Regions from separate parts of the Nonomuraea sp. NPDC059007 genome, predicted to be linked through region 1. Evidence: riboswitches for the same ligand, from Rfam matches in the RefSeq annotation. Region 1 holds a riboswitch; each other region holds the start of a gene.
The links. Region 1 has a riboswitch for thiamine pyrophosphate ahead of thiC (phosphomethylpyrimidine synthase ThiC). Riboswitches for the same ligand answer to the same signal wherever they lie in the genome.

Region 2: it holds a riboswitch for thiamine pyrophosphate, as region 1 does, so the genes downstream of both, tenA (thiaminase II) here and thiC (phosphomethylpyrimidine synthase ThiC) in region 1, are expected to answer to the same signal.
Region 3: it holds a riboswitch for thiamine pyrophosphate, as region 1 does, so the genes downstream of both, ACFWY5_RS12785 (purine-cytosine permease family protein) here and thiC (phosphomethylpyrimidine synthase ThiC) in region 1, are expected to answer to the same signal.
Region 4: it holds a riboswitch for thiamine pyrophosphate, as region 1 does, so the genes downstream of both, thiO (glycine oxidase ThiO) here and thiC (phosphomethylpyrimidine synthase ThiC) in region 1, are expected to answer to the same signal.

Annotation. Positions count from the first base shown of each region.
Region 1 covers NZ_JBHYJD010000001.1:352,045-357,715, reverse strand. The annotation lists gene ACFWY5_RS01570 (protein kinase) at 1-1,195, opposite strand, end outside; gene ACFWY5_RS01565 (GNAT family N-acetyltransferase) at 1,293-1,841, opposite strand; gene ACFWY5_RS01560 (shikimate kinase) at 1,851-2,336, opposite strand; gene ACFWY5_RS01555 (DUF6458 family protein) at 2,367-2,627, shown strand; TPP riboswitch at 2,669-2,781, shown strand; gene thiC (phosphomethylpyrimidine synthase ThiC) at 2,774-4,480, shown strand; gene ACFWY5_RS01545 (Coagulation factor 5/8 type domain-containing protein) at 4,538-5,671, shown strand, end outside.
Region 2 covers NZ_JBHYJD010000017.1:200,916-206,586, reverse strand. The annotation lists gene ACFWY5_RS28020 (TetR/AcrR family transcriptional regulator C-terminal domain-containing protein) at 1-120, opposite strand, end outside; gene ACFWY5_RS28015 (hypothetical protein) at 192-701, shown strand; gene tenA (thiaminase II) at 682-1,353, opposite strand; TPP riboswitch at 1,341-1,435, opposite strand; gene ACFWY5_RS28005 (MFS transporter) at 1,404-2,582, opposite strand; gene ACFWY5_RS28000 (MarR family winged helix-turn-helix transcriptional regulator) at 2,688-3,191, shown strand; gene ACFWY5_RS27995 (prolyl oligopeptidase family serine peptidase) at 3,242-5,137, shown strand; gene ACFWY5_RS27990 (hypothetical protein) at 5,210-5,671, shown strand, end outside.
Region 3 covers NZ_JBHYJD010000006.1:319,846-325,516, reverse strand. The annotation lists gene ACFWY5_RS12805 (GPP34 family phosphoprotein) at 1-1, opposite strand, end outside; gene ACFWY5_RS12800 (Fpg/Nei family DNA glycosylase) at 55-933, shown strand; gene ACFWY5_RS12795 (DUF1203 domain-containing protein) at 926-1,405, opposite strand; gene ACFWY5_RS12790 (rhodanese-like domain-containing protein) at 1,468-1,791, opposite strand; TPP riboswitch at 1,868-1,982, shown strand; gene ACFWY5_RS12785 (purine-cytosine permease family protein) at 1,975-3,345, shown strand; gene ACFWY5_RS12780 (methylated-DNA--[protein]-cysteine S-methyltransferase) at 3,347-3,904, opposite strand; gene ACFWY5_RS12775 (PAS domain S-box protein) at 4,007-5,671, shown strand, end outside.
Region 4 covers NZ_JBHYJD010000005.1:19,600-25,270, forward strand. The annotation lists gene ACFWY5_RS09415 (polyprenyl synthetase family protein) at 1-225, shown strand, start outside; gene thiE (thiamine phosphate synthase) at 285-920, opposite strand; gene ACFWY5_RS09425 (Rv2175c family DNA-binding protein) at 898-1,272, opposite strand; gene ACFWY5_RS09430 (NAD(P)/FAD-dependent oxidoreductase) at 1,303-2,457, opposite strand; TPP riboswitch at 2,516-2,632, shown strand; gene thiO (glycine oxidase ThiO) at 2,622-3,746, shown strand; gene thiS (sulfur carrier protein ThiS) at 3,799-3,999, shown strand; gene ACFWY5_RS09445 (thiazole synthase) at 3,992-4,747, shown strand; gene pknB (Stk1 family PASTA domain-containing Ser/Thr kinase) at 4,829-5,671, shown strand, end outside.

The DNA of each region.
Region 1 (5,671 bases):
AGTGGAGGGCGGCGCCGCGCAGCCTGCCGTGCACGGCCAGGCCGTCGCGGTCGTCGGCCACCCAGGAGCGCAGCCTGGGCCAGGCGTGGTAGAGCGCGGCGCTGGCCGGGGCGACCAGGTCGTCGGAGACGGCCACGAGCCTGCCGGTCTCGGTGTCCTCGGGGGCGACCTTGAGGCTGCGCCGTACCAGGAGACCGGCCTCCGCGAAGTGGGCCAGCACGCCGAGGTCCTCGGCCTCGTCGCGCGGGATGCGGCGGAGCGTCTCGCCGTCGAGCATCCGCAGCAGCAGGCCGGGCACGGCGCGCTGCTGCTCGGGGGTGAGCGCGGCGTAGACCTCCTCGGCGACCTCGCCCAGCGGCCGCTCGCCGCCGAGGCCGTCCGGCGGCTTGACCTCGGCCGCCAGCTCCGCGCCGGCGCTCGGCTCCGCGCTGCCCAGCAGCCCGAGCAGCAGTTCGGGGGCGGTCGGGCGCGCGGCGGGGTCCTTGGCCAGCGCGCGGGCGACCAGCGAGCGCAGCGGCTCGGCCACGTCGCCGGGGTCGGGGTCGACCGTGAGCACCCGGTGCATGACGCCGCCGAGGCTCTCGGCCTGGAACGGGTCCTCGCCGGTGGCGGCGAACAGCACCACCCCGCCCCAGGCGAACACGTCGGCGGGCGGCCCGGCGCGGCGGCCGGTGAAGACCTCGGGCGCCATGTAGGTGGGGGTGCCGCCGATGAAGCTCGTGCTCGCCCCGTCGGTGGTACGCGCGACGCCGAAGTCGATCACCCGCGGCCCGTCCGGACCGAGCAGCACGTTCTCCGGCTTGAGGTCGCGGTGCACCACGCCCGAGCTGTGGACGGCGGCCAGCGCGGTGGCCAGCGCGACGGCCAGCCTGAGCAGGGAGTCGCCGGAGTAGGGGCCGTGGCGTTCGAGCGCCTGGCGCAGGTTGGGGCCCTCGACGAACTCACTGACGATGTACGGCCGCTCGGCGTCCAGCCTGGCCTCGACCACGCGGGCGGTGCAGAAGGAGGCCACCCGGCCGGTCGCCGCCGCCTCCTTGGCCAGTTGCCCGCTCAGCCCGCCGTGCAGGACCTTCACCGCGAAGCGGCGGCCCTCGGCGTCGTAGGCGTCGTAGACGACGCCCTGGCCGCCCGCGCCGAGCCGGCCGGCCAGCCAGTAGCCGCCAAGCCGTTCGGGGTCACCGGGCACCAAGCGCATCGTCACTGCCCCTTAGATGCGCACAACGCGGAATTGGTTGGCAGCGGCAACGCCACAGGTCCCTCGCGCGCCTCGAGGGACCCGTGCGTCATGATCATTATGACAGGGGTTTCCACTCCGTCCGCAGCACGGACATCGTCACCGAGTCGTACCACTGTCCCTCCCACAGCAGCGCGTCACGCTGCACGCCCTCCCGCACGAAGCCGACCTTCTCGTAGACGTGCTTGGCGCGGTCGTTGAAATCGTATACGCCCAGCTCGATGCGGTGCAGAGGGGTCGTGGCGAAGGCGTGGCCGAGCACCAGGCGGATGGCCTCGGTGCCGTAACCCTTGCCGAACGCCCGCGCGCCGACCAGCGCGATGCGCAGGTTGCACGACAGGTTGTCCTTGTCGAGCTCGTTGAGCACGACCTCGCCGACGTACCCGTCCGCGGCCATGATGGCCAGGTCGAGCCGGTCCTCGTGGTCGCGTCGCGTGGTGTACCACTCCAGGGCCGCCTTGGGGGAGATCCCGTCGTGGGTGTGGGAGCCCGTGAGCCGGGCGACCTCGGGGTCGTCGCACAGCTCGATCAGGCCCTCGACGTGCTCGGGCCCGACGGGTACGAGGGTCACCCGGTCACCGGCGAGGGTGGGTTTGTTCGCGAACATTTCCCTAATTTATAGAGCCTCGTAAATGGTTGTCGCCGTGTTTTCCGGGGTGGCCGTGGAGACGTCGAGCCGCAGGTCGGCGAGCTGCAGGAAGTACGGCCCGCGCCGCGCCCGCATGGCGGAGGGCGAGAACTCCGGGCGGTGGTCGGACGAGCGCATCCGCTGGGCCAGGATCTCGTCGGGGGCGTCCAGCCAGACCACGAAGGCCGCGCGCAGCGCCTCGCGTACCCGCGGGTCCTCCACGGTGCTGGCCGCCGCCGCGATCACCTGGGGCGGCTCGGTCAGCGCGTGGAGCACGTGCTCGGCCTCCCTCCGGTGCAGCACGTCCGCGCCCTCCGCCTTCGCGATCTCGGCGGCGCTGGCGCCGTAGCGTCCGCGCAGGTACGGGTCGCTGTCGCTGAGCGGCACGCCCAGCTCGCGGGCCAGCAGTTTGCCGACGGTCGTCTTGCCCGAGCCCATGAGCCCGATCACGACGACAGGTTTGTTCTTCGACATGGGGATAGGTGTTTCCTCTGGAGGTGCATTATGACAATCGCCGGAGGCATCATCCTCATCATGCTCGGCGCGATCCTGACCTGGGCGGTCGAGTTCGACCTCGCCGGTCTTGACATCAATGTGATCGGCGTCGTCCTCATGATCGGTGGTCTGGCCGGGTTGCTGTTCGGTCTGTACCGGATGCACGTTACCCGCAGGGTGATCGAGGAGCCGATCTACGAGGACCCGCACGCGCGCCGTACGACGACGGTCTACGAGGAGAGGCGGCGGATCGACGAGCCGCCGCTGTAAAGGGTCTTGTGCGTACCCCGGGTCGCCGGGGTACGGTGGCGCGGTCCGAACGCGGGAGCCCGGTGCAACGGGCTGAGAGGACGGCTGGAGCAGCCGCCGACCGCCAGAACCTGATCCGGGTAATGCCGGCGAAGGGAGTTTGCGCGATGAGTGACGCGCGCTTTTCCAAGATCCATCTCGGTGATCTGCGGGTCCCCATGCGGCGGGTGCACCTGTCGAACGGGACGTCGGTGGAGCTGTACGACACCTCCGGGCCGGACAACCCCGACATCACGCGGGGCCTGCCGCGGTCGCGGGAGGTGTGGGTGCTCGAACGCGGCGACGTCGCCCGCTACGGCGGCCGCCAGGTGCGGCCCATCGACGACGGCTTCAAGGAGCAGCAGGCCTGGGCCCGCGCGAACACCGAGGTCTTCCCCGGCGACGGGCGCAAGCCGCTGCGGGCCACCGGGGCGCCGGTGACCCAGCTCGCCTACGCGCGGCGGGGCGTGGTCACCAAGGAGATGGAGTTCGTCGCGGTCAGGGAAGGAGTGAGCGGCGAGTTCGTGCGCAAGGAGGTGGCGGCCGGTCGGGCGATCATCCCGGCCAACGTCAACCATCCGGAGAGCGAGCCGATGGTCATCGGCCGCAACTTCCACGTGAAGATCAACGCCAACATCGGCAACTCCGCGGTCGCCTCCTCGATCTCCGAGGAGGTGGAGAAGATGACCTGGGCCACCCGGTGGGGCGCCGACACCGTGATGGACCTGTCCACCGGCCGCAACATTCACACCACCCGCGAGTGGATCATCAGGAACGCGCCGGTGCCGATCGGGACCGTCCCGATCTACCAGGCGCTGGAGAAGGTCGGCGGCGTGGCGGCCGACCTGTCGTGGGAGGTCTACCGGGACACGCTGGTCGAGCAGTGCGAGCAGGGCGTCGACTACATGACCGTGCACGCGGGGGTACGGCTGGCGTACGTGCCGCTGACCGCGCGGCGCAAGACCGGCATCGTCTCGCGCGGCGGCTCGATCATGGCGGCGTGGTGCCTGGCCCACCACCGGGAGAGCTTCCTCTACGAGCACTTCGAGGAGATGTGCGAGCTGCTGGCGAGCTACGACGTGGCCTTCTCGCTCGGGGACGGCCTGCGGCCCGGCTCGATCGCCGACGCCAACGACGAGGCGCAGTTCGCTGAGCTGCGCACGCTGGGCGAGCTGACGAAGATCGCCCGCGCGCACGACGTGCAGGTCATGATCGAGGGGCCCGGCCACGTGCCCATGCACAAGATCAAGGAGAACGTGGACCTGCAGCGCGAGATCTGCGACGACGCCCCGTTCTACACGCTGGGCCCGCTGGTGACCGACGTCGCGCCGGGCTACGACCACATCACCTCGGGCATCGGCGCCGCGATGATCGGCTGGTACGGCACCGCCATGCTCTGCTACGTCACCCCCAAGGAGCATCTGGGCCTGCCGGACAAGGACGATGTCAAGACCGGCGTCATCACCTACAAGATCGCGGCCCATGCCGCCGACCTCGCCAAGGGGCACCCCCGGGCGCAGGAGTGGGACGACGCGCTGTCGGACGCCCGCTTCGAGTTCCGCTGGGAGGACCAGTTCAACCTGTCGCTGGACCCGGTGACGGCCCGGTCGTTCCACGACGCGACGCTCCCGGCCGAGCCCGCCAAGACCGCGCATTTCTGCAGTATGTGCGGGCCGAAGTTCTGTTCGATGAAGATCACCCACGATGTCCGGAAATATGCGGAGGAACATGGATTGACGGACTCCGCGGCCATTCAGGCGGGCATGGCGGAGAAGGCGGTGGAGTTCACTGAGAGGGGTGGCGAGGTCTATCTGGATCCGGCGGACCCAAAATAGCGAGTAGGACTCACATTGGGTCTTGACTGGCGTCTGTAAGGAGCCCACGCTGAGGGCGTGATCAGCCGCATACTCGCCGTCCTGGTCGCCATCGCCCTGCTCGCGTTACCCGCCCCCGCGTCATCCCGCAGCGAGCAGCCCGTGAGCGGCTTCATCGACGCGCACAGCCATCTGATGTCCTACGAAGCGTTCGGCGGCAAGCTGCTCTGCGGCAAGCCGTTCGATCCGGGCGGCATCGCCAGGGCTCTGGTCGACTGCCTCGACCACTTCCCGAACGGCGAAGCCGCCTGGTTCGAGAACTTCACCCGCACCGGACAGCCGACCGGCACCCACGACCCGGTCGGCTGGCCCACGTTCAAGAGCTGGCCGGCGCACGACTCGCTGACCCACCAGCAGGCCTACTACACCTGGATCGAGCGCGCCTGGCGCGGCGGGCTGCGGATCATGGTGAACGACCTCGTGGCCAACCGCCAGCTCTGCGAGATCTACCCGCTGAAGACCAACCCCTGTGACGAGATGGGCTCCATCCGCCTGGAGGCCCGCCGTACGTTCGAGATGCAGGACTACATCGACCAGCAGAGCGGCGGCCCCGGCCAGGGCTGGTTCCGCGTGGTCAGGAGCCCGGCCGAGGCCCGCTCTGTCATCGCCGCCGGGAAGCTCGCCGTGGTGCTCGGCATCGAGACCTCCGAGCCGTTCGGCTGCCGGCAGACGCTCGGCATCCCCCACTGCACCAAGGCCCAGATCGACCGGGGCCTGGATGAGATGTACCAGCTCGGCGTCCGCTCCATGTTCGTCTGCCACAAGTACGACAACGCCCTGTGCGGCGTCCGCTTCGACTCCGGCACCCAGGGCGTCATCGTCAACCTGGGCAACTTCCTGTCGTCGGGCCGCTTCTGGCAGACGGAGGCGTGCACGGGACCGCAGCGCGACAACACGATCTCGCCCGCGGTGCTCCCGCCCGAACTGGCCCGCTGGCTGCCGCCCGGCGTCAGCCTGCCCGTCTACCCGCCGGGGCCGCACTGCAACAGACGCGGGCTCACCTCACTCGGTGAGCACATGGTCAAGGGCATGATGAGCCGCGGCATGCTCATCGAGGTGGACCACATGAGCGTCAAGGCCGCCGACCGGACGCTCACCCTCCTGGAGCAGGCCGGCTACGCGGGCGTGATCTCCTCGCACAGCTGGACCGAC
Region 2 (5,671 bases), on a different contig from region 1:
CATGGCGGTCGCGGCCGAGTCGAGCTGGGCGCCGAGCCGCCGCATGTTCAGGCCGGCCACGCCCTCGGCGTCCAGGACCTCGACGGCGGCCAGGACGATCTGCTCCTTGGTCAGCGACATGCCGCCATCGTATTGCACTTAGTTCAACTACGTCCTACAGTTTTACTAAGTTCAAAAACGAGGAGACATCCATGAACGCCCGCATCGCCGCAGCGGTGATCCAGCTACTGACCGTGGTCCCGTTCCTGCTGGGGATCTACTCCGTGACCTTCTACGGCGCCGCCGCCCAGCGGGCCGCCGAGGCCGAGATGGCCCGCCAGAACCAGCCCCTGGAACTGCTGACCGGGAACGGCATCAGCTTCGCCGGCAGCGAGGGCCTGGCGATCGTGATCATCGTCATCCTGGTGGTCCTGGCGCTGCTCAACCTGACCGGCAGGCGGATCGGCCGGATCCTCTCCTGGATCTTCCAGCCGATCCTGCTCGTGCTCGGCGTCGTCATCATTCCCGGCCAGGTGTTCACGGCCCGCTTCCTGGAGCCGGTGCTGCCCGGCGTGGACACGCACACGCTGGTCGCCGCGGCCCTGGGCGCCATGCCCGCCTGGGCGACGACCGTCAGCTGGGCCAAGCTCGTGCTCACCACCGCCGGCTCGGTCGCCGTCGTGGTGCTGCTGATCCGGGCGGCTAAAGCCACTTCGCGGTAGGCCAGGACTCCAGTTGCCAGGCGCTGTCCCAGAACATCCACTCGAACTCCGCCGCCTTCACGAAGGCGGCCCGCATCTCCTCCAGGAGCGCCGGGTCGGCCTCGGCGGCGAGGCGGTCGGTGATCTGCTTGGCCCGCGTGACCGACGCGGCGTACTCGGGGTCGGCGTAGGTGGCGATCCAGGCGCGGTACGGATGGGTCTCGGAGCTGCGGCCCACCAGCGCGGTGCCGACGTCCTCGTAGATCCAGAAGCAGGGCAGCACCGCCGCCGCCAGCACCGGGTACGGCGCCGACAGCGCGGTGGCCTGCAGCCAGGAGGAGTAGCCGAGGGCCGTGGGCGAGGTGGGCACGCCGGTCAGGTCGGCGGCCGTCAGGCCGTACTGCTCGATGTAGCCCTCGTGGAGGGTGCGCTCGGCGGCGATGGCGTCGTGGGCGGCCTGCGACCAGAAGGCCATCTCGTCCGGGTCCGCCGCCCTGACGGCCGCGGTGGCCAGGGCCTTGGCGAACGCCTCCAGGTAGCGGGCGTCCTGGACGATGTAGAAGGCGAAGCGCTCGCGGGAGAGCGTGCCGTCGCCCAGGGCGGTGTTGAACGGATGCTCGTGGATGGCCCGCAGCAGGCCGGCGGTTTGGGTCCAGGCGTCGTCGGTGAACACGACAGTCCCTTCGCTAGTCCGAACTAGATCAGGTTCGACGGGTTTGGATCTCAGCCCTTGTCGGGCACCCCGCGTCGCGCGCTCACAGTAACAGCCGCCAATGCGGTGAGTCCCATCAGGAGGGCGCCGAACCAGAGGGCGCCGGTGATGGCCAGGTTGTCGGCCACGATCCCGCCGAACGCGGCGCCGAAGGCGATGGCCAGGTTGAAGACGGTGGTGTTCAGCGCGGTCGCCGCCTCGGCCGAGGCTCCGGCGCCCTTCAGGATCCAGGTCTGCACGGCCACGGGGGCGCCGCCGTAGGCCAGGCCCCAGATCAGCAGCAGGATCGAACCGGTCACCGGCGTGGTGCCGGCCAGCGGGAAGATCACCATGATCACGGCCAGGGTCGCGCTCAGCGTGACGACCCGGCGCCTGACGTCCCAGGACGAGCCGACGAAGGTGCCGACGACTCCGGCGACGCCGAAGCCGAGCAGGACCGGGCCGATCAGGTCGGCGGGCACGCCGGAGACGTTCTGCAGGATCGGGCTGATGAAGGTGAAGGCCGCGTACTGGCCGCTGACCACGAGGAACGTGGAGATGACGGCGGCGCGGACGACCGGATTGCGGAACTGGCGCGGCAGTTCGCGCAGGCGGACGGGGGCGGTGGCGGGAATCCTCGGCAGCAGCCACAGCAGCGCGCCGACCACCAGCAGGGCCAGCACGCCGACGGCGGCGAAGGCGACCCGCCAGTCGGTGAGCCCGCCGATGAGCGTCCCGGCCGGGACGCCGAGCACGTTCGCCGCGGTCGCACCGCCGAAGGCCAGCGAGGTGGCCCGCGCGACGTGACGTTCCGGCACCAGCCGTACGGCGATGCCCGCCGCGAGCGCCCAGAACCCGCCGATCCCGATGCCGACCAGGAACCGGGAGGCCAGCATGACGCCGAAGTTGGGCGCGACCACGGAGACCGCGTTGGCCACCACCATCAGGCTGAGCAACCCGATCAGCACGGTACGCCGGTCCAGCCGCCCGATCGCCACGGGCAGCAGGGGCGCGGTGGCGGAGGCGACCAGGCCGGGCACGGTCACCATGAGCCCGGCGGCGCCCTCGGAGATGTCCAAGGAGCCGCCGATGGCGGTGAGCAGGCCGACGGGCAACTGCTCCACGGTGACCATGGCGAACGTGCCCACGGCCACGGCCGCCACGGCCAGCCATTCCTTCAGTGAGACCTCTTCTCGCGTGACGATGGACACGCCGATCACCTCTCATTGATAATCTTAACGTTGAGATATCACCACTTTATTGTGTGAACGTCAAGTCTGTTAACGCTAAATCTGTGAACGTTAAGAGGTTTCGCCATGAGCGACGCGGTGGACATGCTGCTGGCCCAGTGGAAGAGGGAACGCCCCGACATCGACCCCTCCCCGATGGGGATCATCGGCCGGGTCTCCCGGCTCAGCCTGCTGTTCGGGGGCGAGCTCAAGACGTTCTTCCAGGAGCACGGGCTGGAGCGATGGGAGTTCGACGTGCTGGCCACGCTGCGCAGGTCCGGCGCGCCGTACGAGCTGAGCGCGGGGGAACTGCTCAAGGCGGCCATGGTCACCTCGGGCGCCATCACCAACCGGATCGACCGCATGGAGGCCAAGGACCTCGTCGAACGCGTCAGGGCCAGCGGCGACCGCAGATCGGTGCGGATCCGGCTCACGCCGCAGGGGCTGGAGCTGGTCGACCGGCTCGTCGGGGCGCACGTGGACAACGAGGAACGCCTGCTGGCCGCCCTCGGTCCCGCCGAGCGCGATCAGCTGGCCGGGCTGCTGCGCACCTTGCTGGAGTCGCTGGGAGACACGAGCCTGGTAGAATGAAGATGGAGAGGGCCGCTTCCCGTGATCACGGGGGCGGCCATGCTGCGTTCATGACCTTTCTCAGCCAGCTCGCGCGCACCGAGCGGTTCACGCTCGGCCGGCCGTCCTCCTTCACCGTCTCCGCCGACGGGCGTACCGTTTTCTTCCTGCGTGACAGCAGCTTGTGGGCTCATGCCCAGGGTGAGGAACGCCTGGTCGCGGGGCCCGGCATCACCGCGTACGCGGCCGACGACGACGGCCGGGTCCTGGCCTTCGAGCGCGACGGGCAGCTGTGCACGGCCGGCGGAGCGCTGCCCACGGCCGAGCCGGTGCGCGCCCCCCGCCCCGACCCCACAGGCGAGCGCATCGCCTACGTCAGCGCGGGCGCGCTCCGGGTCATCGGCGTGGACGGCGACGGCGACCGGGCCGTGGCCGAGCCCGACGGGCCGGAGGTGACGTGGGGGCTGCCCGAGTACGTCGCGCCCGATTCGATCGGGCGGCGCGAAGGCTTCTGGTGGGCGCCCGACGGGCAGCGGTTGCTGGTGGCGCGGGTGGACACCGCGCCCGTCCAGCGCTGGCATCTCGCCGATCCGTCCGATCCGTCGCGGCCGTCGCGCTCCTTCCCGTATCCGGCCGTGGGGACCGCCAACGCCGACGTGACGTTGTGGATCGTCGATCTCGACGGGACGAGGATCCGGGTCGAGGCCGACGACGAGTACCTGACCGCCGCGGGCTGGGACACCCACGGGCCCTACGCCGGCGTGCAGAGCCGCGACCAGCGCCGGGTCCGGCTTCTCGCCGTCGATCCCGCCACCGGGCGGACGGAACTCCTGGACGAGCGGCGTGACGCCGCCTGGGTGACGCTGGTGCCGGGGCTGCCGCGCCGTACCGGGAAGGGGGTGTGGCTCACGAGCGACGACCGCGACGACACCCGCACCCTCCTGTACGGCGGGCGGCCCGTCACCCCGCCCGGCCTGAACCTGCTCGAGGTGCGGTCGGTGGACGGCGAGAGCGTGCTGTTCACCGCCACCGACGAGCCCACCGAGACCCAGCTGTGGTCCTACCACCCGGACGCCGGCCTGGAGAAGCTCGGCCGGGCCGGACTCGACGACACCGCGCGCGGAGGCACGACGGTGATCGGCGCCAGGATCCGCCCGAGCGGCGAGGAGATCGTCTCCCACGCCGAGAAGCCGGTGCTCGACCTCAGGATGCGCCTGCTCAGGCTGGGCCCGCGCGAGCTGCGGGCGGCGCTGTTCCTGCCGTCGTGGCACCGGGAGGAGGACAGGCCGCTGCCGGTCCTGGTGGACCCGTACGGCGGGCCGGCCATGCGTAAGGTGACCGCCGAGCCGTTCTGGGCCAGCTACGTCTCGCAGTGGTTCGCCGAGCAGGGCTACGCGGTGCTCGCGGTGGACGGCAGGGGCACGCCGGGCCGCGGCCCCGCCTGGGAGCGCGCGATCCATCTCGACATCGCCCAGCCGGTGCTCGACGACCAGGTCGAGGGCCTGCACGAGGCGGCGAAGCTGGAGCCGGCGCTCGACCTGAGCCGGGTGGCGATCCGCGGCTGGTCGTTCGGCGGCTTCCTGTCGCTGGTCGCGGTGCTGCGCCGGCCGGACGTCTTCCACGCGGCGATCGCCGGCGCGCCCGTCACCGACCAGCGCATGTACGACACCCACTGGCGCGAGCGTCACCTCGGCCAGCTGGACGAGCACCCGGAGGCCTACGACCGGTGCTCGCCGCTGCTGGAGGCCGAGCGGCTGACCAGGCCGCTGCTGCTGATCCACGGGCTGGCCGACGACAACGTGGTGGCCGCGCACACGCTGCGCCTGTCGGCCGCGCTGCTGGAGGCCGGGCGCCCGCACGAGGTGCTGCCGCTGACCCGCGCGGGGCACCGGCCGACGGCCGAGTTCCTCCTCGCGCACCAGCTCGGCTTCCTGCGCCGAGCGCTGCCGGCCGAACGTTTTCGTTGATCGGAAATTGTCGGACTGGTCGGGTAAATTCCCGTTCACTGATCGACCGATACCAATCTTGGAGGTCGTCCTTTGAACGCGGACAGACCCGCGTGGGAGCAGCTCAGCGCGTTGCGGGTGGTCTCACCGCTCCAGCCGCGCAAGCTGGCTAAAGTGCCCTTCGTCGAGATGGCGGAGGGCCGGCTGCAAGGTGTGGTGTCCAGCGGTTCCGACATCGAGCGGGTGTACGTCTCCTCGATCACCGCCGGAACCCACGGCTACAACTGCAGCACCAACAACAACCGGCCCTGCGGCGGGCTGCGCGGCGCGCCGTGCAAGCACCTGCACTCGCTGGTCGACGAGGCCGTCCTGCAGTACGGCCTCGACCAGGTGGCCCGCTACCTGCGCGTCGAGGGCGAGCGCGCGGGCGACCTGGTGCGCAACCTGGACGGCGGGCACGAGTCCATCCCCGCCGCCGTGGTCTTCAGCCGCTTCCTGCGGCACCTGGCCTACCTCGAACTGCCCGCCACCAGCGAACCGGTCGCCGAGATGCAC
Region 3 (5,671 bases), on a different contig from region 1:
TACCTTGACCCTAGCGCCGTGTTTTCCACAGCCTGTGGACCATAATCTGGATGCATGCCCGAACTTCCAGAAGTGGCGTCGCTCACCGATTTCCTGCGTGAGCGGGCTGTGGGCCGGACGATCCTGGCCGTCGACGTGGTCGCCTTCCAGGCGCTCAAGACTTTCGATCCGCCTGTCAGCGCGCTCGGCGGGCTCACCGTGACCGGCGTGGCGCGGCACGGCAAGTTCCTCGACCTCGACTGTGACGGTCTGCACCTGATCATCCATCTGGCGCGCGCCGGGTGGCTGCGCTGGAAGGACGACCTCTCGGGCGCGAAGCCGGTCCGTCCGGGCAAGGGCCCGCTGGCGGTCCGGGTACGGCTGGCGCCCGACGACGAGGGCCTGGCCCCCGGGTTCGAGCTGACGGAGGCGGGCACGCAGAAGCGCCTGGCCGTCTATGTCACGAAAAATCCGGATGAAGTGCCGGGTATCGCTTCGCTCGGCCCCGACCCGCTGGCCGACACCTTCACCGTGGACGTGCTGAAGGGGATCGTGGGTGGCAACCGTACCCAGATCAAAGGTCTTCTGCGCGACCAGAAGGTGATCGCGGGCATCGGCAACGCCTACTCCGACGAGGTGCTGCACGCGGCCAAGATGTCCCCGTTCAAGATCGCGGCCTCGCTGACCGACGCGCAGGTGGCCGATCTGCACGAGGCGATCGTCGCCACGCTGCGCGAGGCGGTCGAGCGGGCGCACGGGGTGGCGGCCAAGGACCTGAAGGCGGAGAAGAAGTCGGGCCTGCGCGTGCACAACCGGGCCGGGCAGCCCTGCGACGTGTGCGGCGACACCATCAGGGAGGTCTCGTTCGCCGACTCCTCGCTGCAGTACTGCCCGACCTGCCAGACGGGCGGCAAGCCGCTCGCCGACCGCCGTCTGTCGCGCCTGCTCAAGTAGCCCGGTGGGCGGCGAACTGGAAGCAGCCGTACTCGACCGCCCGAACGTGCACCAACGCCACCTCGGGATCGGAGAACACCTCCTTGAGCGCCACCTCGGGGTCGGCGCCCTCGGGCAGGAGACGGCCGCCGTGGATGCGCCCGTCGGCGGTGTAGGCACGCAGGACCCGCTGGGCGGTGTGGGCGGCGGGCCAAGCGGTCGTGCCGGGTCCCTCGCACGGCTCGGCGTGGACGAAAATGGGCCCCAGCTCGTCATAGGGCCCGGGGTCGGCGCCGGTCTCGGCGGCCCAGCGGCGCAGCGGCGCGTACGACACCAGGGCGATCCGCTCGCCCGCCGCCGCCTTGCGCAGGCAGCACCGCAGCGGCGCGCCGCCCTCCTCGTCGATGCTGAAGCGGGGCGCCCGGCCCGCGTCGTCCGCCCGGAGCAGCTCGCGCACGATCACCGGGTCGATGGCGCTGATCTCGTATCCCATGCTCCGATGCTCTCCCGGCCGCCCTCCCGATGCTGGCGGCGGTCGGACCTGGCATTCGGGGGTCAGGCCACGAACGGCTCCTGGCCGCTCTCGCTCACCATCGGCCGCATGGCCGCCTCCCACGACTGCATGCCGCCGCCCACGTTGACCGCCTCGCGGCCGACATGGTTGAGCCAGGCCGCCGCGTGCGCCGAACGACCGCCCACCCGGCACACCACGTACACGGGCTGCCCGGCGGGCACCTCGTCGAGACGGGACTGCAGCTCGCCCATGGGGATGTGCACGGCGTCGGGCGCGTGCCCCGCCACCCACTCGCCCTGCTCACGCACGTCCAGCAGGTACGCGCCCGCGGGCACGTCCTTGGCCTCGATCTCGGGAACCGTCATGTACCCATTCTCCCAGGCCTCAGGACCGCCCGGTGTCTTGCCACCTGCCGGGCGAATGGCATAATCCGCCTGAAACTTACATAAGCGCGGGAGCTCGGGCACGGCCGGGCTGAGAGGGCAATCCCCACGCATTGCCGACCGCATGAACCTGACCGGGTAATGCCGGCGTAGGGAGCGTTCACGATGACGCGTGTCGTCGATGGATCACACCACTCTGATGACCCCCACCACTCGGAGGTGGCCCTGACCCTGGACGGGGCCACGCCGAAAACCCTCGGCGTGCTCGACCAGGGCGCGCTGTGGGCCAACCTCGCGGTCAGCCTGCTGGGCTTCTCCGGCGCGCTGCTGCTGCTCAACCCCCTCGGCGACGCGCCGCTGAGCCTGGCGGCGGCGCTCACCGCCACCGCGGTCGGCAGCCTGATCGGCACCGCCATGGTGGGCCTGTCGGCCATCCCCGGCACCCAGACGGGCAAACCGGCGATGGTCCTGCTGCGCGGGCTGTTCGGCGCCAAGCTGTCCTACATCCCGACCGTGCTCAACATCGTCCAGATGATCGGCTGGGGCGCGTTCGAGCTCTGGGTCATCTCCAACGGCGCGATGGCCATCTTCGGTACGGCGGTGCCGTACGCCGTCTGGGTGCTGGTCGCCGGAGCGATCACCACGGCGCTGACGATCTGGCCGCTGGGCGCGATCAGGCTGCTGCGCAGGTACGTCACGATCGGCGTGATCATCGCGATGGTCTGGTTCGCCGTGGACTTCCTGGGCAAGGCGCCGCCCCAGACCGGTGGCGACTGGACCGCGTTCGCCCCGGCCGTCGACTACGTGATCGCGCTGTCGATCTCGTGGGTGCCGCTGGCCGCCGACTTCGCGCGGCACTCGCGCTCCAGCAGGGCCGCCTTCACCGGCGTCGTGGGCGGCTACACGCTGGCCCAGATCGCCTGCCTGGGCCTGGGCGTCTACGCGGTCGCGCTGGCCGGGGCCTCGGCGGTCGCGGCCGACTCCACCGCGGTGTTCGCGCCGTTCGTGGCGGCGCCGCTGGGCGCGCTGTTCTTCGCCATCCTGGTGCTGCGCGAGACCGACCAGTCGTTCGCGAACGTGTACTCCACGACCGTCTCCCTGCAGAACCTCATGCCGAGGGTGGACCGGCGGATCTTCTCCACCGCCATCGGCGTGCTGACGGTCGCGATCGCGCTGGCCGTCGACGTCACCTCCTACGGCGCCTTCCTCGGGGTGATCGGCGCGGTCTTCGTGCCGATGTTCGCGGTGCTCGCGGTCGACTACTTCCTGCTGGGCGGCGGCACCCGGTGGAACACCGCGGAGAACGCGCCGGCCCGCTGGTCGATGCTGATCCCGTGGGCGCTGGGCTTCGCCGCCTACTGGGTGACCACGAGCACGCCGACGGTCGCGGCATGGGACGCGATCTGGCTGCCGTTGCGCGATGCCGTACGCCAGCCGTGGATGAACGGCGCGCTCGGCGGCGCCATCGTGGCGGCGCTGGTGACGCTGCTGATCGGACTGCTCAGCCGGTCGCGCGGGCGGGCGGCGGTGAAGTGAGTCAGCGGCTCTCGACGGTCAGGAGGTGGCGCTTGGCGGCGGCGCCTCCGGCGTAGTCGCCGAGTTCGCCGTCGGCCTGCACGATCCGGTGACACGGGACGATCACGCAGACGGGATTCTGGGCGAGCGCGTTCCCGACCGCACGCAGCGCGCGCGGCCGGCCGATGCGCTCGGCGATCTCGCCGTAGGTCGTGGTCGTCCCGTACGGCACCGCCATCATCTTCTGCAGAACCGTTTTGGCGAACGGCGTGGCGAGGGTGAGGTCCACCGGCGTGGTGAACGTGCGCAGGCGCCCGGAGAAGAACGCGTCGAGCTCGCGGCGCACCGGGTCGAGCCGGGCGGCGTCGGGCCCGATGAAGGAGCCGAACTGCTTGGCGACCCGCTCGAACACCGCGTTCTCTTCGTCGAAACTGCAGGTCACGACCCCGCGCGCGGTCACGGCGAGGACGAGCCTGCCGACCGCGCCGTCGTAGCGGCCGAAGGCGACGTCGGGCGGGTCCTCGCTGCGGTAGGTCGAAGAGGTCACGCGGAGCAGGGCATCGAGGTCACCGCTCGACATACCCTCACCCACTTCGCCACCTGGGAACCCGTGACCGCAGCGTATCGGACGGATCGCCCGACGGAAGCACCCAGCCACGGGCAGTATGGAGATGTGGGAGACATGCGGGCAGGTAGTGACGACGACCTCGCCGCCGTCGTGCTCGCCAGTTCCCCCAACGCGATCATCGCTCTCGACCGGGATCAGACGGTGCTCCACTGGAATCCCGCAGCCGAACGGTTGTTCGGCTGGACCGCCGCGGAGATCGTCGGGCGCCGGGCCCCGATCGTGCCGGCCGAGCTGACCGCCGAGCACAACGCGGTGCTCGAACGCGTGCGCACCGGCGGCCAGGTCTCGCTGCACACCAAACGTTTCCGCCGCGACGGGAGCCTGCTGGACGTGCGGATCGACACCAGCGCGCTGCTCCAGGGCAGCTCCGTCGCCGGCTACGTCTGTGTGCACCACCTGACGCAGGAGGACGAGGGCGCCAGGTTGCGCGTGGCGCGCCGCGAGCGGCTGGTGCGCCGGCTCAACGACGTCGTCGGCGACATCAACTCGGAGCTGGAGCTGCCCGCCGTACTCGACCGCATCGCCGCCAGCCTCACCGAGCTGACCGGCGCGGACGCCGGCGGCTTCGTGCTGATCGAGGGGGAACGGCTGCGCCTGGTGAGCGTGCACCAGCTGCCGGACTCGCTCAAGGACACCACGGCCGACATGCGCAACAGCCTGGTCGGCAAGCTCTTACGCACCGGCAAGACCGTGCTGCTCGAGTCGCATGGGCTCGGTGACCTGGTCTGGGCGCGGCTGCCCGGACTGCACACGATCGCGCTCGGGGTGGCGGCGATCGGGGGCCGGCCGTACGGGGCGCTCTACGCGTTGTTCGCCGACCACAAGCCGGGGCACGTCGAGCTTGAGCTCTTGGAGCTGCTCGCCGGGCACGCGGGCATCGCGGTCGGCAACGCGATGGCCTACCAGGACGCGGTGCGCCAGCGGGCGCACGAGCGCGCGGTGTTCGACGCCAGCGCCGACGGCATCGCGGTCCTCGACGAGGAGGGCCGGGTCCTGCAGTGGAACCCGGCGGCGGCCGAGATGACCGCCTTCAGCGCCGAGGCGGTACTGGGCGGGCCGCCGCCGTTCCCGCTGCCGCAGCCGGGGGAGAAGCTGACGTTCCAGATGGAGACCGGGCGCTGGCTCGACGTGCTGAGCGCGCGGATCGAGGAGACCGGGGAGATCGTCGTCGACTTCCGCGACGTGACCACGGCCAAGGAGCTCGAAGAGGCCAAGGATCTGTTCCTGGCGACCACGAGCCACGAGCTGCGTACCCCGATCACGATCGTGGGCGGCTTCGCCAGCACGCTCGACGCGCGCTGGGACAAGCTCAGCGACGCCGAGCGGCGCTCGGCGGTGCACACGATCGCCGAGCGGGCCAGGTCGCTCGGGCAGCTCATCGACCATCTGCTGCTCGGCTCGCGGGCGGGGGCGGAGGAGCTGTCGGTGCGGATGGAGACGTTCGATCTGGCCGAGCGGGTGCGGGCGGCGACGCTGGGGCTGCCGGTGCTGTCGGATCGGCACAGCGTCGAGGTGGTGGTGCCCGATCGGCTGCCGTTCGTGCGGGGCGACGCGCTGGCCACCGACATCATCCTGGGGCAGTTGCTGGAGAACGCCTTCAAGTACTCGCCCCGGGGCGGTCTCATCTCGGTCGAGGCGTGGCCGGAGGACGATCGGGTGATCGTGGTGGTGGACGACGAGGGCGTCGGCATCGCCGCCCAGGACCGCGAGCGCATCTTC
Region 4 (5,671 bases), on a different contig from region 1:
GCCCAGATCGTGCGCCGCCTGCTGGGCGATCCGGCGCTCGACGAGCAGGGGGTGGCGACGCTGCGCGGCATCATCGCCGACACCGGGGCGCTGCAGGAGTGCGAGGACCTGATCGCGTCCTACCTGGACGAGGCGCTCGCGGCGCTGGCCAGGGCGCCGATCACGGAGGAGGCGCGGGCGGCGCTGGACGGCCTGGCCGTCGCCGCCACGTCCCGCAAGTCCTGACCCGGCCGAGCGGCGGGGCCGCACGTCTGACCGACGCACGGCCCCGGACGCCTACCGCATCAGGAGGACAGGCGCTTGGCGAACTCGGCCGCCGCGGCGCCGGGGTCGGCCGCCTCGGTGATGGCACGGACGACCACGGCGCGGCGCACTCCGTAGGAGAGCACCTCGTCGAGGTTGTCCAGGTCGATGCCGCCGATGCCGAACCACGGCCGGTCCGTGCCGAGCGCCGCCGCGTGCCTCAGCAGCGCGGGTCCGGGCGCGTGGCGTCCGGGCTTGGTCGGCGTCGGCCAGATCGGGCCGCAGCAGTAGTAGTCGACGCCCGGCTCCACCGCGGCGGCGGAAGCCTCCGCGGCGGAGTGGGTGGACCGTCCGATGACGATGTCGTCGCCGAGGATCTCTCGTGCGACCGTCACTGGAAGGTCGTCCTGCCCCAGGTGGAGCACGTCTGGGCGGGCCGCGTAGGCGATGTCGGCCCGGTCGTTGACGGCGAGCAGTTTGCCGTGCCGGTCGCAGGCGTCGCGGAAGACCTCGAGCAGCGCGAGCTCTTCGCGCGCCTCGAGTCCCTTCTCCCGCAACTGGACGATGTCCACGCCGTTGGCCAGCACGGCGTCGAGGAAGTCGGCCAGGTCGCCGCGTCCTCGCCGCCCGTCGGTGCAGAGGTAGAGGCGGGCCTCAGAAACCGAGGGCCTGGGCACGCCGCTTGACCTCTGTGTGCCGACCGGCCTTGATCGCGTCAACGGGCGATCCTGGCAGTGAGTCATCTGGGGTGAAGAGCCAGCGCAGGGCTTCGGCTTCGTCGTAGCCGGCGTCCTGCAGCACGGTGAGCGTGCCTGGCAGGCCCTTCATCACTTCCTTTCCGTCGAGGAAGACCGCGGGCACTTGGGGCCCGCCGCTGCCTCGCCGTACGCCGAGGAGCTTGTGGTCTTTGAGGAGTTGCTTGGCCCGCCCGATCGTGAGATCCAGGCGCGCGGCCACTTCGGGGAGAGTGAGCCACTCGCTGACGAGCTGGTCGGTCTCCCGGTCGATCTGTGCAACAGAAAGCGTCACGAAACCACAACTACCACATGGAGTGCTTGCTCAAACAACACAATCTCGTAGGGTCACATCCGGATCTACCAGGCGTTCCACATCAAGACGGGCGCCAGCCTCGATGAGACGGCGGCCCTGGACGAGGTCGCGGGGCCGGTCGGCGGCCAGCACGGCGGTGATCCGATCTTCCGCGGTCAGCCACACCGCCGACCACTTCTCCCCCTCGCGGTACACGACCCGGCCGCCCGCGGGGTGATATCCGGCGTATTGCAGCATGTGGCCGAACTGCTCCGACCAGAAGTACGGCACCGGGTCGTAGACCGCCTTCTCGCCCAGCAGCGTGGCGGCGGCCACGTCGGGAGAGTTGAGCGCGGTGTCCCAGTGTTCGACGCGCATCCGGGTCTGGAACCGGCGCGACCACCAGCTGGCGCAGTCGCCGACGGCCACCACGCCGGGCAGGGAGGTACGCAGGTGCTCGTCGGTGACGACGCCGTTGTGCAGGTCGATGTCGGCGTCGGCGAGCCATTCGAGCACCGGGCGGGCTCCGATGCCGGAGACCACGACGTGCGCGGGCACGAACTCGCCGCCGACCAGCTCCACGCCGCCTTCGACGACCTCGCTGACCATCGTGTCGAGCCGCAGGTCGACGCCCTCGTACCAGGGCAGCGTGCGCGCGCCCATCTCGCCGATCGCGTGCGACAGCGGCGTGCCGGCCGCCTCGATCACGGTGACCACGCAGCCCGCCTTGCGCGCCGCGGTCGCCACCTCGGCGCCGATCCAGCCCGCGCCCACCACGGCCACCCGCGCGCCGGGCACCAGGGCGGCCCGCAGCACGTGGGCGTCGTCGAGCGTACGCAGCACCAGCTGGGGGCCCTCGCCCGGCAGCCGGATCGGCTCGGAACCCGTCGCGATCACCAGGCCGTCGTAGGGCAGCTCGCCCTCGGTGGTCTCCACCACGCCCTCACGCAGGCTCTTCGCGGCCACGCCCGGCCGGAAGTCGGCCCGCAGGGCGGCCAGGTCGGTGTCGACGAAGCTGTCGTCGCTCGTGCCCAGCAGCACCGCCTTCGACAGGGGTGGACGGTCGTAGGGCCGGTGCCGCTCCTCGCCGAGGAGAGTGATCCTTCCTTCGAACCCGCGCCCGCGCAGCGATTCGACGCTGCGTACTCCGGCCAGGCCGGCTCCCACCACCACCACGTGATCCACGGTTCCGACCATACCGGGGTCATTCGTGGGAGTGCCTGCCGAGGCCGTAGGCTGGGACCGTAAGACGCGCGGGAGTCCGGCCTTAACCGGACTGAGAGGAAGGCTTCATCGGGCCTTCGACCGCAAGACACCTGATCCGGATCATGCCGGCGTAGGGAGCGGACATGCACGTGATCGTGGGCGGCGGCGTCGTCGGGCTCAGCGTGGCCTGGCGCCTGGCCCGCTCAGGACGGCCCGTCACCGTCGTCGACCCCGCGCCCGCCTCGGGCGCCACCCACGCCGCGGCGGGGATGCTCGCGCCGGTGAGCGAGGTCACGTTCACCGAGGAGCCGTTGCTGCGCCTGGGCGCGGCCTCGCTGGCGCGCTGGCCCGCCTTCGCCGCCGAGCTGACCGCCGACGCGGGCCTCGGCCCCGGGGCGCTCGACTACCGCGCCGACGGCACGCTCGACGTGGCCTTCGGCGCCGACGACCTGGCCGTCCTGGAGGAGACCGCGGGCTTCATGGAGAAGCTGGGCCTGCGGGTCGAACGGCTCAGCGGGCGCGAGTGCCGCCGCCTGGAGCCCATGCTCGCGCCGTCGGTGCGCGGCGGCCTCCTGGCGCCCGGCGACGCCTGGGTGGACCCGCGCAGGGTCGCCGGCGCGCTGCTGGCCGCCTTGGAGCGCCTCGGGGTCCCGATCGTGCGGGCGCGGGTGCGCGAGCTGCTGCGCGGCGATGAGGGCGTCCAGGGTGTACGGCTGAGCCCGGGTGACTCCGGCGGCGAGCCGTACCCAGAGCCGGATCGGGAGGAGCTGCGCGCCGAGCGGGTGGTGCTGGCGGCGGGGGCGTGGAGCGGCGCGCTGGCCCCGGTGCCGGTGCGGCCGGTGAAGGGGCAGATCCTGCGCCTGCGCTCGCCGCGGCCGCTCCTGGGCAGGTGCGTGCGGGGCACGGTGCACGGGCTGCCCGTCTACCTGGTGCCGCGCGGCGACGGCGAGCTGGTCGTGGGGGCCACGCAGGAGGAGCTGGGGTTCGACACCCGGGTGACCGCGGGCGGGGTGTACGAGCTGCTGCGCGACGCCCGCGAGCTGGTGCCGGGGGTGACCGAGCTGGAGCTGGCGGAGGTGGTGGCGGGGCTGCGGCCCGGCACGCCGGACAACCTGCCGCTCATCGGGCCGGGTGCTGAGCCGGGGCTGCTGGTGGCCACCGGGCATCACCGGGGCGGGGTGCTGCTGGCCCCGCTCACGGCCGCCGTCCTCATGGGCGAGGAGCGCGAGCTGTCGTCCTTGTGCTCGCCCGCCCGGTTCACGCCCTAGGTCCACCGCCTCCAGAACCAACCCGAATTTTCATCCCGAAGGGGGATATTTCATGAATGTGACGATCAATGGGGCCGCGCATGAGGTGCCCCGCGGGACGACGGTGGCGCAGGCCGTACGGACGCTGACCGAAGCCACCAAGGGCGTCGCGGTGGCCGTGAACGACGAGGTGGTCACGCGCAGCTCGTGGGAGACCACGGCGCTGGCCGACCGCGACCGGGTCGAGGTGCTGACGGCGGTGCAGGGTGGATGAGCTGATCATCGGCGGGGAGAAGTTCGCCTCCCGCCTCATCATGGGCACCGGCGGCGCCCCCTCGCTGGAGGTGCTCGACCAGGCGCTGGCCGCCTCGGGCACCGAGCTGACCACGGTGGCGATGCGGCGGCTCGACCCGTCGGCGCCCGGTTCCGTGCTCGACGTGCTGCGCGAGCGCGGCATCAAGGTGCTGCCCAACACCGCGGGGTGCTTCACCGCGGGCGAGGCGGTCCTGACCGCCCGGCTGGCCCGCGAGGCGCTCGGCACCAACTGGGTCAAGCTCGAAGTCATCGCCGACGAGCGCACGCTGCTGCCCGACCCGATCGAGACGTTCGACGCGGCGGAGCGGCTGGTGGCCGACGGGTTCGTGGTGCTGCCCTACATCGGCGACGACCCCGCTCTGGCCCGCCGCCTGGAGCAGGCCGGATGCGCGGCGGTCATGCCGCTCGGCGCGCCCATCGGCTCCGGGCTCGGCATCCGCAACCCGCACAACATCGAGCTCATCGTCGAGGCCGCCTCCGTGCCGGTCATCCTGGACGCCGGGATCGGCACCGCCAGCGACGCCGCACTCGCCATGGAGCTGGGCTGTGACGCGGTGCTCCTGGCCACCGCGGTGACCAGGGCGCAGCGGCCCGAGCTCATGGCCGCGGCGATGAAGCAGGCCGTTCAGGCCGGCCTGATGGCGCGCCGGGCCGGGCGCATCCCCCGCCGCCGCTATGCTGAAGCGTCCTCGCCCATGCACCCTTAGTGACGACGGAGTGCCACGTAATGGCATCGGTTTCGGATGGTCAGGCCCCTCCAGTGGCAAAACGACCGTAAACTCGGCCACGTGGACACGACGACCGCGGACCCTCTCGTCGGGCGACTGCTCGACGGGCGCTATCGCATCGAGTCCCGGATCGCCCGGGGCGGGATGGCGACCGTCTACCTCGCGCTCGACGTCAGGCTCGACCGCACGGTAGCGCTGAAGGTCATGCACCGCTCGCTGGCCGAGGACCCCGCGTTCGTGCGCCGGTTCATCGGCGAGGCCAAGTCCGTGGCCAGCCTCTCCCATCCCAACGTCGTGCACGTCTTCGACCAGGGCACCGACGGCGACATCGTCTACCTGTCGATGGAGTACGTGCCGGGCAAGACGCTGCGCGACATCCTGCGCGAGCGGGTCAGGCTGCCCGCCCGCGAGGCCCTGGAGATCATGATCCCGGTGCTCGCCGCGCTCGGCGCCGCCCACCAGAGCGGGATGGTCCACCGCGACGTCAAGCCGGAGAACGTCCTGCTGACCGACGACGGCCGGGTCAAGGTCGTGGACTTCGGCCTGGCCCGCGCCATCGAGGCCACGAACCAGACCCGTACCGGCGTGATGATCGGCACGATCGGCTACATGTCGCCCGAGCAGGTGACGACCGGCGGCGCCGACGTGCGCAGTGACGTCTACGCCGCGGGGATCATGCTGTTCGAGCTGGTCACCGGGCAGCAGCCCTACGACGGCGAGACGCCCATGTCGGTGGCCTACCGGCACGTGCACGACAGCGTGCCGCCGCCGTCGTCGCTGGTGCATGAGACGCCGCCGCTCATCGACACGCTCGTCACCCACGCCACCGCCCGCGACCCGCAGGACCGGCCGGCCGACGCCACCGCGATGCTGGTCGCCGCCGTCGACGCCCACCGGATGCTG